Regions from separate parts of the Rhodococcus sp. MPR-R1B genome, predicted to be linked through region 2. Evidence: riboswitches for the same ligand, from Rfam matches in the RefSeq annotation. Region 2 holds a riboswitch; each other region holds the start of a gene.
The links. A riboswitch is a leader RNA that binds a small molecule or an ion and turns the genes downstream of it on or off. The one in region 2 is predicted to bind S-adenosylmethionine.
Positions count from the first base shown of each region.

Region 1: another riboswitch for S-adenosylmethionine. It lies ahead of AC1Q61_RS26425 (LLM class flavin-dependent oxidoreductase); the one in region 2 lies ahead of AC1Q61_RS24815 (aminotransferase class V-fold PLP-dependent enzyme).
Region 3: another riboswitch for S-adenosylmethionine. It lies ahead of AC1Q61_RS21065 (bifunctional o-acetylhomoserine/o-acetylserine sulfhydrylase); the one in region 2 lies ahead of AC1Q61_RS24815 (aminotransferase class V-fold PLP-dependent enzyme).

Region 1 is NZ_JBXAFO010000025.1:70,975-75,974, forward strand. Features, by position in the region: gene AC1Q61_RS26415 (stealth family protein) at 1-62, shown strand, start outside; gene AC1Q61_RS26420 (NtaA/DmoA family FMN-dependent monooxygenase) at 114-1,481, opposite strand; gene AC1Q61_RS26425 (LLM class flavin-dependent oxidoreductase) at 1,502-2,848, opposite strand; SAM riboswitch class IV at 2,831-2,944, opposite strand; gene AC1Q61_RS26430 (phosphodiesterase) at 3,023-3,928, opposite strand; gene AC1Q61_RS26435 (dicarboxylate/amino acid:cation symporter) at 4,268-5,000, shown strand, end outside.
Region 2 is NZ_JBXAFO010000022.1:25,265-30,264, reverse strand. Features, by position in the region: gene AC1Q61_RS24825 (DNA-binding transcriptional regulator) at 1-569, shown strand, start outside; gene AC1Q61_RS24820 (LLM class oxidoreductase) at 548-1,162, opposite strand; gene AC1Q61_RS24815 (aminotransferase class V-fold PLP-dependent enzyme) at 1,373-2,698, opposite strand; SAM riboswitch class IV at 2,752-2,866, opposite strand; gene AC1Q61_RS24810 (PucR family transcriptional regulator) at 2,927-4,462, opposite strand; gene AC1Q61_RS24805 (DUF917 domain-containing protein) at 4,459-5,000, opposite strand, start outside.
Region 3 is NZ_JBXAFO010000015.1:153,708-158,707, forward strand. Features, by position in the region: gene AC1Q61_RS21055 (DEAD/DEAH box helicase) at 1-403, opposite strand, end outside; gene metX (homoserine O-acetyltransferase MetX) at 573-1,709, opposite strand; gene AC1Q61_RS21065 (bifunctional o-acetylhomoserine/o-acetylserine sulfhydrylase) at 1,706-3,031, opposite strand; SAM riboswitch class IV at 3,175-3,315, opposite strand; gene AC1Q61_RS21070 (NADP-dependent isocitrate dehydrogenase) at 3,621-4,844, shown strand; gene AC1Q61_RS21075 (MFS transporter) at 4,974-5,000, shown strand, end outside.

The sequences.
Region 1 (5,000 bases), on a different contig from region 2:
CACGCAAGATCACTGAGTTCCTGGAGAGCTACTACCCCATCCCGGCGCCCTGGGAAGCCTAGACGAAACAAGGGCCCAGCCGATTTCGGCTGGGCCCTTGCTACTTCGGTCGATCAGCGTGCTGTCACATGCTCCCGTTGCACCGGAATGGGCAGACCGAGATTGTCACGCAACGTCGTTCCTTCGTAGTCACTGCGGAGAACACCTCGATCCTGCAGCAGCGGCACCACGTCGTCGACGAACTCGTCGAGGCCGGTCGGCACAAGGTGCGACCCGAGGATGAACCCATCCGAACCGTCGTTGCTGACAAACGAATCTATTTTCTCGGCAACCTGCTGCGGTGTACCGACGATCGGTCCACGCTCGAACTGATCGATCACCACTTCGCGCAGATTCAACTTCTTGCTCTCCGCTACCGCGCGCAGTTTTGCGACGGTCGCGAAACGATCTTGGTGAATGAAGGCGCGGCCCTGGATGATCGGCGGAGCCTCGGGATCCGGAGCGATATCGGGTAGTGGTCCTTCGGGGTCGTACTTCGACAGATCGAGATTCCAGATCTGTTCGAGCAGAACCAAAGCGGTCTGGCCGGTGACCTGCTGGTCGCGAATCTCTCGGTACTTCTCGATCGCATCTGCCTCCGAGGTGCCGAGAACAAAACTCGCCGACGGCAAGATCTTGATGTCACCCGGGTCACGTCCGGCCGCAACGGCACGTGCTTTGATATCGCGATAGAAATCGGCCGCCTCGGGCAACTGACCGTACGGTGAGAAGATCGCGTCGGCATTGCCGGCAGCAAAATCGCGCCCCTGCGGCGACACCCCGGCCTGCAGAATAACCGGGCGCCCTTGCGGGCTACGCGGCACTGTGAATCGGCCGTTCACGTCGAAATGCGATCCATGAAAAGCGAATTCACCGGCATCCGGTCGCGCGAGAAAGCGCCCTGATGCCTTGTCGGCCACGATGTCGTCGCTTCGCCACGAATCCCAGAGTTCACGCACCAGCGCTACGGTCTCCTCCGCACGCTCGTATCGTTGCGCGCGGTCGAGGTATCCGCCGCGGCGAAAGTTCTGGCCGGTGAATGCGTCGAACGAGGTGACGACGTTCCAGGCGGCACGTCCTCCGGACAACTGATCGAGCGTCGCGAATTGGCGGGCCAGTTCATACGGCTCGTTGAACGTGGCATTGATAGTGCCGGCCAATCCGAGGTGTTCGGTTACCGCCGCCAACGATGCAAGGACCGTGAAGGTGTCCGGCCTACCGATGATGTCCTGATCGAAAATCTGTCCTGCACGCTCACGAAGGGCAAGGCCTTCGGCGAGGAAGAAGAAGTCGAACTTCCCACGCTCGGCGGTTCGAGCGGTGTGTTCGAAGGAATCGAACTCGATCTGGCTGCCCGCCTGCGGATCCCACCATGCAGTGTGATGGTTGACGCCGCCGAGGTAGGCACCCAGGATGACCTGCTTACGCTTCTGAGAACTCATGAAAATGTATTCCTCGTCTGTCAGGCGGCCGGAGTACCGGCGGCGTAGCGGTTGGGAACGTCGATGGGTAGGCCAAGCAGTCCGCGAAGATTCGTCTGCGGATACTCGGTGCGGAATACGTTGCGTCGCTGCAATTCAGGTACCAGCTCACCTGCGATCGCGTCGAGGTCGTCCACGACGACGCCCGGCCGCAACCGGAAGCCGTCGATTCCCAACTGCTGCCACCGGAGCAGAAGATCTGCCAACTCAGCCGCGGTGCCGGTGAAGGTCAGCGCGTCCGAACGGTATTCGGCGCCGGCCTGCGCGTCGAGGCGAGCGAGCCGTTCCTTTCCGGTTTCTTCCGGAGCATCGAAGAATACGACGATGTCGGTGAAGACCCGAAGCGGTTCGCCGGTGCGCTGCACGTGTTCTTCGGCTGCTCGCACTTCACCCAGGATTGCCGTGACCTGCTCGTCGTCGAACGGCGTCACGAACACCAGATCGGCCGTCCGCGCCGCCAGCTCGTACGCGACCCGCTGATGTGCCAATGCGGTGACGACGGGATGCCCCTGCGGCGGGCGCGGAGTCACCGACGGTCCACGGACCGAGAGGTACTTTCCCTCGAAGTCGATGTAGTGCAACTTGTCTCGGTCGATGAACCGGCGCTGCTCCACGTCGCGGATCTCGGCGCCGTCCTCCCAGCTGTCCCAGAGTCGCCGGATTACGTCAGCTGCCTCCGCAGCTTCGTCGAACAGGTCGCGCACGAAGTCCGGGAGGACGCCTGAAACGATCGACTGACGGTCGGCATCGGTGAGCGCGGGGATGTCGCGACGCCCGAACTGTGCTGCCTCGGATTCCGACGCCGACACCTTCACCTGCCACCCGGCGCGACCGCGCGAGGTGTAGTCCAGCGTGGCAACGGCTTTGGACACGTGGAACGGTTCGGTGTGAATGGTGGTGATGGTCGGGATCAACCCGATGTTGCTCGTGATCGGTGCCAGTCGGGCGGCCACGAGATGTGCGTCGAGCCGAGCGCGCACCCGGTCAACCGCGTCGTCGACAGGCTCGAGTGGGTTGGCCGGCACCGAGAGACTGTCCTCGATGGTGACGAAATCGAGCAGACCACGCTCGGCGATCGTCACCACGTCAGTCCAATACGACGCGCTGAACAGCTCACTCGGGCGCGAGTGCGGCTCTCGCCAGGCCGCTGGGTGCCAACCGGTACCGTCCAGCGCTACGGCGAGATGCAACGGAGCAAGATGAGAAGAAGGGGTGGAGGTCATCGGCGCATACTCCTGTTCGAGAACTACTCGGGAGCGCACAGTGCCGACCGCAGAAACCGTCAGCACCCGACTGACGGTTCTCGTGGCGACTGCCGCTTGCGACACGCACCGCGCGTATCGCCAGGTGTGATTCCGGGGCACCCCATCGGCATGAAGGGTTGCCGTCCAGCTAGCCGGTCCTTGTTGCTGGAGCTCTGCACCTACCTCGACGGTAGTGAGTACGCGACCGCCCGGCAATCACCCGGAACTGCGCGTGGGTGCCGGAAACCGCCTGCGACCTCAGATGATCGAGCGTGCCGCCTTTTCGCTCTCGAGGATTCGAATGCCGGCAGCACTGAGCCTCCGGGCACCCTCGGCCGCGTCGACGGGCTCACCGACCGTCACGTGCGCACCGAGTGGAACGACCGAATGAACAATTGTCTCGTCGTACACGTGCACCAGATTGCACCCCTGAGCCCCGTCACGACCACGCTGACCACCGACTTCCACGTTCAAGTCCTGGGTGTAACACGTCGACGACGCCACGGAAACCGGAATGCCGGCGAACGTCGCCGTCGTCGAATAGTGCAGGTGCCCGGCAAGAATCGCCCGGACGTCGCTGCCACGCAAGACGTCTGCCAACCGGGACTGATCGCGCAACTCCACCAGAACCGCGAGATCCTGAATGCACGGAACCGGCGGATGATGCAGCGCCAGAATTGTTCCGTCGGGCGCCGGCACCGTCAATTCTGTTCGTAGCCAGTCTAATTGACGATCCGAGATCTCACCGTAGTGATGACCGGGAACCGACGAATCCAGGGTGATCACCCGCAGTCCGTCAAGGTCGTAGACGTTGTCGACGGGATGATCGGTGGCGTCCTCGCCCAACAGCAGAGATCTGAACGTAGGGCGGTCGTCGTGGTTGCCCATCGCCCAGACGACCTGCGCATCGATCTCGGCCGCCACGGGTTCCACGATGGCTTTCAGTTCCGCGTATGCGTCGGGGTGTCCCTGGTCGGTCAGGTCGCCGGTGAATATCAGTGCATCCGGGCGTGCGCCCGAGGCCACGATCCCGCTGAGCACTTCCCGCAATCTCGTCGACGCATCCACGGCGTCGTACAACTCCCCCTGAGCCACCAGATGCGTGTCACTGAGGTGCACCAGGAAATGCTTCGGACGCGGGTACTCGGCATTCCGAACGCTCATCGGTCTCTCGCTTCCGCTTGCCGACGCGTAGGCGCCGGTGCGGCACCTACTGATCGTCGAGACTAGTCAACCGACCAACAGTGACTGATCGGGGCACGCCCGACGAACACGAAGCGAACTCCCGCGGCGACCCTCGGGATCGAGTAGTTGAAGCTGCGAGTAGTGTGTGGACAGTGTTGTTCCTGACCAGTCGGCGTTACGTCGACCTTCGCCTGCAGGCGAGCGCAATGTGTACGCGCTCGCTCTGACCTGACGCGTACCAGGAAACATTTCTTCGAATCTGCCCGGCCTCTGGTGCCGCGCTGCGTTTCGCTCCCTTGATTTTCGAAAGGCATAGTCATGCCCAGCTCCACCTCCACCGGCGTGCCGGAAAAGTCCACGTCCCGTTTTCCGTCCTGGGCGACGGCATTCGGACCGCAGATCGTCGCCGGTCTCGTACTCGGTGTCATCATCGGTCTCGTCGCCCGGGCAATGCCTGATGCGGCCGACGGCAACGTCAACTGGTTGGTCGGCACCGTACAGACCATCGGTTCGAGTTACGTCAAGCTGCTCACCGTTGCGGTGATCCCGCTGGTGTTCACCGCCATTGTCAGCTCCATCGCCAACCTGCGCCAGGTCGCCAATGCAGCTCGCCTGGCCGTGCAGACCTTGCTCTGGTTCGCGATCACCGCTTTCATCGCTGTGATCATCGGCATCATCGTCGGCCTGATCACCGATCCCGGTTCACGGACCGACGTCGCCGCCGAAGCCGCGAAGGAACCCAAGAGTTCCGGTTCGTGGTGGGCGTTCATCACCGGACTGGTTCCGAACAACTTCCTCGGGTTGGGTGCAAAGACTTCCGTCGCCGAAGGCGTGGCGACCACATCGCTGAGCTTCAACGTCCTGCAGCTGCTCGTCATCGCCGGTGCAATCGGTATTGCTGCACTCAAGATCGGTCCCAAGGCTGCGCCGTTCCTCGAGTTCAACGCTTCGCTGCTCGCGATCGTCCAGAAGGTCCTGTGGTGGATCATCCGCCTTGCCCCGATCGGCACCGCTGCGCTGATCGCCAACGCTGTCGCCACCTACGGATGGG
Region 2 (5,000 bases):
GGCACCTGGCCGGATTCGCAATTCCGGAGTCGTCACGGAAAGGGCGAGATGCGCTGCGCACCAAGGTCGTTTACCTCGGCGGCGCGCTCGTCCAGGGCGGTCTGTACGTCTCGCCGCACGCCTGGGAACCGTATATTCGCGATGCGGCCGCCGAACTCGACGTCGAACAGCACCTGTCTTCTCTCACCACTCGAGATCTGAAAGTGGGCACTCTCGAAGACCCCGTGAAGATTGCCGCGCAGTTGTGGCCACTGGACCAGATCGCTGACGGATACGAACGGCTACTCGACATAGCGACCGCACGCCTGCACAAACTGCAGAACAGTCCGGGTACCGATGCTGTCACGATGACCATCGAACTCGCGGCGGAATTCACGCGAGCCATGGAACCGGATCCGCTGTTGCCGCCGGAACTACTGCCCACCAACTGGATCGGCACGAGGGCTCGGTCGATCACTGCGCAGTGCTGGACGCTTCTGGCACAGGTGGACGGTGCCGACGAATTACCGTCGCTGTTCCACCTGTACGCAGATGCAATCGGTGACGATCAGGATGCAAGCGTGCGCTGACGGGGCGGCAGTCCGAAACGCCCGAGAACCTCGTCGACTGCGGTGGACGGTGTGACAAGTCCGCGATCCTGAAGCCACGGAATGGTGCTGTCCACCAGATGCTCGAGCGTTCGAGGCAATGCGAGAGGCAGCAACGTAACGCCGTCGGCGACCTCCGCAGCTCGGATATCGGCGATCAAACTGCCGAGACCGGAAGGCGTTCCGACGTAATGAAGCGAAACGGGAACCCGCGGCGAGGTCAACGCGCTGTCCAACTGCGCAAGCTCCTTACGAGCGGAGCGAGCCTCCGGCGCGATCAGAATCTCGAGATCGACCAGCACTGCGACGCTGTCGGGATCGCGTCCTTCTTCGGCGACGGCAGCGCGTATCCGTGCGCGTTCGAGCTGTGCCTCACGCAGATCCGCAGCGCGAATCCGAACCACATTGGTAGGGAATGAAGCCAAATCGAGAGCCTTTTCACCCTCGGTGAGGTCCACCCAGTAGTCGCCGCCGATGATGGGCAGGTTGCCGGGTGCGCCCTCAGCGGCCGGATGGTGACCGGATCCGGTCAACTCGACCGCTACGTGCAGAGAATGCGAAGCGAGTGAAGACATGTGAGACCTCCGAAAATCAGAAAAGTATGGGATGAGCGAGACGAATCGTCAGCTCGAACACATTCCTGAAGAGGTGCGGCACAGATCGACATGGCGACGGCACCACTGACCGAGAGTGATGCTCACTCTCGAAGGGGTGGCGGGAAAATCCGCTGGTGCCATGGCTGCCATGCTAGTTGTCCGTTCGAGTTTTCGGGGACCGAGCTCAGCTCAGACGCACTCGGCTGCGCCGGCATTGTCGTCTGCGGCTCCGAGGAAGGGGCGGGTCTCGGGCACAGGGTTCCACGCACCTGCCGTCTTCGCGTACTTCCAATCACGCTGATTCGAAACCAGGATGTTCACGGCGTCGACCAACCGCGTCACGTCGTCCGAGCTGCTACCGAGGCCGAGGCTGGCGCGAACTGCACCGCCGGAGAGGCCGAGGCGCGCGAGAACCGGATGTGCGCAGAAGCGACCGTCGCGAACTCCGATGCCGTGCTCGGCGGAGAGGAATGCGGCGATCTCGCCCGCTTCGAATCCGTCGACGGTGAAGGTGACGATTCCGACGGCGTCGGGAGCGTCGTTCCACAGTCGCACGAGTGAGACGCCCTCGATGGCGGACAAGCCGTCAGTGAGCTGGGCGGTGAGCGCCTTCTCATGCTCGGCGATCACGTCGAAGTCCAGGGCGTGCAGGGTTTCGCAGGCGGTCGCGATGGCTGCCGCACCGAGCACGTTGGGGGAACCCGCCTCGTGGCGTGCGGGCGCGCAAGCCCACTCGGTGGATTCGATGGTCACCTCACGCACGGCGCCGCCGCCGGCGAGGTACGGCTGAGCTTCGTCGAGCCAGTCACGGCGGCCGACGAGAACGCCGGCGCCGAAGGGCGCGTACAGCTTGTGGCCCGAGAACGCTACGTAGTCGACGCCGCATTCCTGCAGGTCGATGCGACGGTGGGGAGCCAACTGAGCAGCGTCGACGAGGATACGTGCGCCGCAACGGTGAGCGATGTCAGCCAAACGTGCAATCGGCAGGATCTCACCGGTCACGTTGGAGGCCCCGGTGATTGCGAGCAGCGCGGCAGGCTTGGTGCACAGTTCACCGATCAGACGCTCGATCGTTTCTTCGATGGTGTCTGCGGCGGTGACGATACGAGCGTCGTTCCACGGCAACAGGTTTGCGTGATGCTCGACGTCGAGGACGACGGTGCTGCCGGGGACGCACTGCGCAAGCAGGTTCAGCGAATCGGTGGTGTTCCGGGTGAAGACGACAACCTGATCGTCGGCACAGTTCACGAAACGAGCAACGGATTCACGAGCGTTCTCGTAGGTGAGCGTGGAGATCCGGGACGCGTAGCCGGCACCGCGGTGGACGCTGGCGTACGTGGGCAACAATTCGGCGATACGGTCGGTGACCTGGGCCAATGCCGGCGCGCTGGCCGCGTAGTCGAAGTTGGCGTAGGAGCATTCGCCGCCCTGAACCAATGGAACCTGCAGGTCGGCACCCGAAACCTTGGCAATCGCGGTGGTGTAGCAGGTGTCGGCACTCAATACAGCAGTCATCGAAGACAATCCTCACGTTCAAGGACTCGTTCGTCGGGAGATGGCCCCGGAAGAGTCCGCGCTTGCCGCATTCGTTTTCGAACGCAGCCGGGTCGTCACCCGGAGCACCCCACCGCGGAGGAGGGTTGCCGACCAGCAAGCCGGGGCTGAACACTGGTACTCGTGACCTGGCAACGAGGATGGCAGGAACCTCCCGCGCTTGTCAAGACGAAGCTGCGAAGACCGTCGTCACGGCGCGATCGTCCGGCAGGCGAGGTGGAGCGCAAGCCTGGTTTCCGGATCGGCCAGATCGACCGAGAGAAGGCGCTGAATTCTATCGATCCGACTCGATACCGTGTTGCGGTGCAAGCCCATTCGGGTTGCGGTGTGAGCCAGAGACGATTCTTCGTCGAGGTACGTCGACAGAGTCTCGAGCAACTCTCCATTGGAATCGCGTAGCGGTGCGAGCAATGCCGCAGCCGCAGGCTGGAAGGTGTCGGTTCGCGTCCACGCCAGCAGCAACTGCGCCAGCCCGAGGCGGTCCACGTGCAGGAATCGACCTGTTTGAGATCGGGAACCGGCGAGCCGAGCGGCATCCCCGGCCTCCGACAGGGACGAACCGATTCCAGCCGGACCGTCGTGTGCGCGTCCCACACCTACCCAGGTCTCCATCGTGGGTTCCAACCTCGCCTGAGCTGCACGGATGCACTCGGCGATCCTGGTGATCGCCTCCGGTCGCGGCTCGCCTGGCAGAGTCGTCCACGCCGCCCAGCCGTCAGCCTGTTCCACGACATTGGCGTCGATTCCCTCGGCGGCGAGAGCATCTGCAACCTCGCTGCGTCTTGCCACCAGGTCGACCTCACCGACCGCCAGGACTTTGATGCCGATGTGCCATCCGTCCAGCATCCAACCCGCGTCGAGTGCGCGCCGGAGCAGTCCGGGTGTGGCGTCTGCTGACGTGTCGATCAGTTCACCGAGCAACGCGCTACGCCGGCGCGCTTCACGCTCGTCGACCATGCGCGCAACGGCCAGTCGGTGCCCGGCAGCCAACGAGGCCACGTCGAGAACCACTGAGAGAGAAGCCTCTTCGACGCTTTGACGCACCGGGAGCAGCACCGCCAGCCAGGGCTCTCGGGCTGCGCCGGACATCACCGGGCACGCAATCAGGACCCCGCCGGAGTCCAATTCGACCGTGGTGGGCGCCCCGCGACCCGACAACATACCGGCAGCTGCTCGATCAGCGTCTGACAACAGGTCGGCGCCGGTCATCGGACGTCCGGACGTGTCCAGGAGAAAGAATGAACGCTGAAAGGTGTTCAGTAGCACCGACAGAAGATTCTCGACGCTTCCTCCGGCTCGTTGGCCCGCGTGTGTCGCCCGCAGTACTGCGTCGGCCATCACCGCCCGCGAATTCGAGAGAAGATCACGAAGATCCACGCTGAACTGCCACGGGTCGGATACTCCGAGCACCACCAGTCCGAGCCGATCGGCAAGCAACGAGAGATTCGCATCCTCCGCCGCAGTGCTGTGCACAGCGACCACCTGGCAGCCGGTCGCCGCTGTGCGCCGAAGGAGAGCGTCGAATCTCCACTCCCCGATGTCGATTCGATCGAGAATCACCAGAACTGATCCTGAACTCGCCGCATCCGACACGGCCTCGGCCGACTGTGCCGATTCCCCGGTGAGTGCTCCCACTGTCGTCACGACGGGATCACCCTCCCCGGCCAGTCGATACAGCCCGACAAAGGCCGGGTTGTTCAGCAACGCCGAAACACTCGCGCTCATCGCGCCTCCATCAGCACTGCGTCGTGGTCGATCCCGAATGCCCGCGGGCCGACAACTTTCAATCTGCCCACTTCTTCCGCCCACCACTGTGGACCGGGAAGAACCAACACGGCCACATCGTGCCCCTGGTGCACGGATTCACACGAGACGAAGGCGCCGGTCCGCACGTCGAGCAACGTCACGATGTCCGGGCACGTTGCAATCATCTCGCCGTCCAACGCGACGGTCAGGAACTCACTCTCGAATTCGACTCGTATCACCGCGGAATCGTGTTCGAGAATCACGCTGCCCCGACGATCGCCGGTGTCCGGACGACTACGACGGACCGCACGCACCCGGCCAGTCCCCATTACCAGGGCCCCGGAGCTCTCCGCGATCTCCTGCCAACTGCCCAGGGCCCCGATGTGCTGACCCAGTTCGTGTGCTCGGGAGAGAGTTCCCGGAATGCACGCCTCCTGCACCGTCCGCGCATCGATCGACGCGATCGCCAGAGCGCCCCAACCGCTGGTTCTCCCGATCAACGACCGCACTGCTACCT
Region 3 (5,000 bases), on a different contig from region 2:
GCACTTGATACGGGCGCAATGTCGCCTGAATCTTTGCTCGGCGAAGACTCTCCACGGCTGCGCGCGCTTCCGTGAACAATTGCACCGTCGACCGGGCGCTTCTGATTCTCGTGTCGTCGCGCTCGATCGCGGCATGCGCTGCAGTCGGAATGTCATGTGCGCCGGTGTCGATGACGCGCTTCCATGCGAGCAACGACGGTCCGAGGTCGTCGCGACGTGCATCGAGGGTGTGCAAGGCGTCGATCGCGGTGGCGAGGTCGAGCAGTTGCGCTTCGACATCGGTCGCTGTGATCGACTCGTCGACCGGGATCGCCAGCCGGCAGATGCCCGGCGATCCCGTCGGCATCCCCAGCGCCGACAGACGCGCTGCCGGATCTGTGTCACCCCAGAACGCGAAGGACATGTGCTCGGGAATGTACGTAGCCTGCAGGCGCGTCGAGCATGGCTGATTCACGTTCGCCGATGCTAGCCGCGCCGGCTCAGGGACGCCAATGAAAATGTCGGGAAAACCTGCAGATCAGCTGTGGTTTTCCCGACATTGACGGATCCTGAAATTGTGCTTCTGTGCCGGATCAGCGGGCCGTGCGTGCGAACTCCATCGTTCGGCGAAGCAGTCCGGCGACAGCGTCCGCCTCCGTCAGGAAGCCGTCATGGCCGTCTCTGGACTTGAGTATCTCGAGGCCAGTGCACGTCGAAATGCCGTCCGCGATCTCCTCCTGCAAACGAAGGGGATACAGCCGATCCGAGTCCACGCCGCCCACGACGACCGGCGCCGTGATCGATGCCAACGCCGCTGCAACGCCGCCGCGTCCACGACCGATGTCGTGCCGGTTCATGGCCTCGGTCAGGAGGACGTACGTGCTCGGGTCGAAGCGGTCGACCAGCTTGTCTGCCTGATGTTCCAGGTAACTCTGGACGGCGTATCGTCCACCGTTCCAAGGATTTTCGTCGTTCTGAGCGGAGTTCTCGAAGCGCGCATCCAGTTCGGACTCGGTGCGGTACGTCAGGTGCGCGATGCGACGGGCGATGCCGAGTCCGGCGCGAGGTACCCGCCCCGTTCCGTGGTAGTCACCGCCCTGCCAATCCGGATCGGAGACGATGGCAGCGATCTGCGTCGTCTGGGTGCCGATCTGATCTGCGGTGGCCCGTGAACCGGTTGCGAGAACCAACGCGGAGCGAATGCTGTCCGGGTAGGTAACTGCCCATTCGAGGGTGCGCATGCCGCCCATGGATCCGCCGACTACCGAGGCCAACTGGTCTATCCCGAGGAGATCGACGAGCTTCTTCTCCGCCGCGATCTGATCCCGGATGGAGATCTCCGGGAACCTGCTGCCCCACGGCTTGCCGTCGTCGGCCAGCGAACTGGGACCGGTCGTGCCGCGACAACCACCGAGGACATTGGTTGCGATGACGCACCATTCGCCGGTGTCGATCGGTTCGCCGGCGCCGACCATCCCGTTCCACCAACCGGGGGAGGGCTGATTTGCGGAGATCGGTCCGGTGACGTGTGAGTCTCCGGTCAGTGCGTGCTCGACGAGTACGACGTTGTCGCGGTTCGGGGACAGCTCACCCCACCGCTGAACGGCGAGCGAAACCGAGGGGAGTACCGCGCCGCTCTCGAGTTCCAGGGCGCCGATGTCGACGAACCCCACCTGGCCGTCGGGCGGGGGAAGGAGGTCGATCCTGGGCTCCAATTCGTTCACGGTCACGAGTTTGCCACCGCAGCCAGGCCGACGGTGATATCGGCGATGATGTCGTCGATTCCTTCGATACCGACCGCGAGGCGAACGAGTCCGGGTGTGACACCGGAGGCGAGCTGCTCTTCGGGGGTGAGCTGCGAGTGTGTCGTCGAGGCGGGGTGGATGACGAGTGAGCGAACGTCGCCGATGTTGGCGACGTGGCTGTGCAGCGTCAGAGCGTTGACGAACGTCTTGCCCGCATCGATACCTCCGGGCAGCTCGAAGGTGACGATGGCGCCGGTTCCCTTGGGCGTCAGCTGCTTTCCGCGTTCGAACCATGGCGAGGAGGGGAGTCCCGCGTAGGAAACGGAGGCCACCTCGCCGTGGCCGTCGAGGAATTCGGCGACCTTCTGTGCATTGGACACGTGACGCTCGATGCGCAGGCTCAAGGTTTCGATGCCCTGCGCGATGAGGAACGCGTTGAACGGCGCCACGGCGGAGCCGAGATCGCGCAGCAGTTGGACGCGCGCCTTGAGTGCAAACGCCGGCGCGCCGAGGTCTGCGAAGGTGACGCCGTGGTAGCTGGGATCAGGCGTCGTGAAGTTCGTGTGGCGACCCTGCGTCCAATCGAAGGTGCCGCCGTCGACGATCACGCCGGCGATCGCGGTGCCGTGTCCGCCAAGGTATTTGGTGGCCGAGTGAACGACGATGTCGGCGCCGTGTTCGAGTGGGCGGAGCAGGTACGGCGTCGCGACTGTGTTGTCCACGATCAACGGAAGACCGTTCTCGTGGGCCAGCGACGAGATGCCGGGGAGGTCGAGGATGTGGTTCTTGGGATTGGCGATCGTCTCGCCGTAGAACGCCTTCGTGTTCGGGCGAATGGCTTCGCGCCACTGCTCGAGATCGTCGGGATCCTCGACGAAGGTGACTTCGATGCCCAGCTTGCGAAGGGTGTAATGCAAGAGGTTGTACGTGCCGCCGTACAGGTACGGGCTCGAGACGATGTGGTCGCCGGCTTCGGCAATGTTGAGGATCGCGATGGTTTCGGCAGCCTGACCCGAGGAGAGGAGGAGTGCGGCGACTCCGCCTTCGAGGGCGGCGATGCGCTGCTCGACGGCGTCCTGTGTGGGATTCATGATCCGCGTGTAGATGTTGCCAGGCTCGGCGAGGCCGAACAGTGCCGCAGCGTGATCGGTGCTGTCGAAAACGTAGCTGGTGGTCTGGTAGATCGGCAGAGCGCGCGCATTGGTGGCGGTGTCCGCTGTCTGCCCGGCGTGCACCTGCTTGGTCTCGAACGACCAGTTCGCGGTCGGATCAGAAGTTGCTGCGCCGTCGGCTGTGTTGTCGGTCATGATTTGTTCACTCCAGTGGTCTGACGGATAGATGTCGGACGGGGGCGAAGGATCGCCGCCCCGTGCTGGGGTCTATCTACAAGTGCGACACATACTGAGTTACCTCCGTGGGGCTCGGCCCGGTCTGGGGTCCGTCCCTGTCGGACCCGCGCTTGTCACCCGAATTGCGGTGGAACTGCGTGAGCAGATCCACGTCGGGAAACCTGGTCATCACCCGGGGCACCCCACCGCGGTTGGAGGGTTGCCGTCCAGCGAGCCGGGGCTTGACGCTGGCACTCATGACCAAGTCGGATTCTACCGGGAAGTGAGCGCAGTCCTGACGCGGGGCGAATTGTGAGCCGCAACCGCACGCGAGACAGAGCGACGCAGCCCACTAGCAGGCAAAAGTTACTCGCGAGTAGAGACCGATGGGTGGACCTGCCGGTTGCGGCCTCACGGGTTAGCAGTACGCTTGTCTTGTTTGGGACTCATCTCCCGAGATCAGTCCACACCGTCTAGGTTTGATAATCGAACCGTTCGCGGACCCACTCACAAAGTGTGACCGCAACCGTGTAACCAGGGAAACTTCCTAGGAGGACGCGAAGCACCCATGTCCAAAATCAAGGTTGAGGGCACCGTCGTCGAACTCGACGGCGATGAGATGACGCGCATTATCTGGCAGTTCATCAAAGACAAGTTGATCCATCCGTATCTCGATGTGAACCTCGAGTACTACGACCTCGGTATCGAGTACCGCGACGAGACCGACGACCAGGTCACCATCGACGCAGCGCACGCGATCCAGAAGCACGGCGTCGGCGTCAAATGCGCCACGATTACGCCGGACGAGGCACGTGTCGAGGAATTCGGTCTCAAGAAGATGTGGCGTTCCCCGAACGGAACGATCCGCAACATTCTCGGCGGCACGATCTTCCGCGCACCGATCATCATCTCCAACGTTCCGCGACTCGTTCCGGGCTGGACCAAGCCGATCATCATCGGCCGTCACGCATTCGGCGACCAGTACCGCGCCACAGACTTCAAGGTCCCCGGCCCCGGCAAGGTGATGATCACCTACACGCCTGAGGACGGCAGCGCACCGATCGAGCACGAACTGGTCAACTTCCCCGAAGAGGGCGGCGTCGTCCAGGGGCAGTACAACTTCACCACGTCCATCCGTGACTTCGCTCGCGCGTCGCTCACCTACGGACTGCAGCAGAACTACCCGGTGTACCTGTCCACCAAGAACACCATTCTCAAGGCGTACGACGGTGCCTTCAAGGACATCTTCCAGCACGTCTACGAGACCGAGTTCAAGGCTGAGTTCGATGCCGCAGGTCTGACCTACGAGCACCGCCTCATCGACGACATGGTCGCTTCCGCACTCAAGTGGGAGGGTGGATACGTCTGGGCATGCAAGAACTACGACGGCGACGTCCAGTCCGACACCGTGGCCCAGGGCTTCGGCTCGCTCGGCCTCATGACGTCGGTTCTGCTGACACCGGACGGAAGGACCTGTGAGGCAGAGGCTGCTCACGGCACCGTGACGCGTCACTACCGTCAGCACCAGCAGGGCAAGCCCACCTCGACCAACCCGATCGCGTCCATCTTCGCGTGGACCCGCGGACTCGAGCATCGTGGCAAGCTCGACAGCACCCCTGAGGTCATCGGCTTCGCGCAGGCGCTCGAAGACGTTGTCATCAAGACCGTCGAAAGCGGCCAGATGACCAAGGACCTCTCGATGCTGGTCGGCGGCGATCAGGGCTACCTGACCACCGAGGAGTTCCTCGGTGCACTCGACGTGAACCTGCAGAAGGCCATGGCCGCGAAGTAGATTCACTGTTTCACCTTCTGATGGGACGTCCGGGAAACCGGGCGTCCCATTTGTGTTCGCGGTCTCACGTGAGTGAACTCACCCGCTCTCACTTGGAAGTTCAACCAGGTGTGAGACCACAATTGATCAGTGACTTCGTCTACCCTCTCTCGTTCT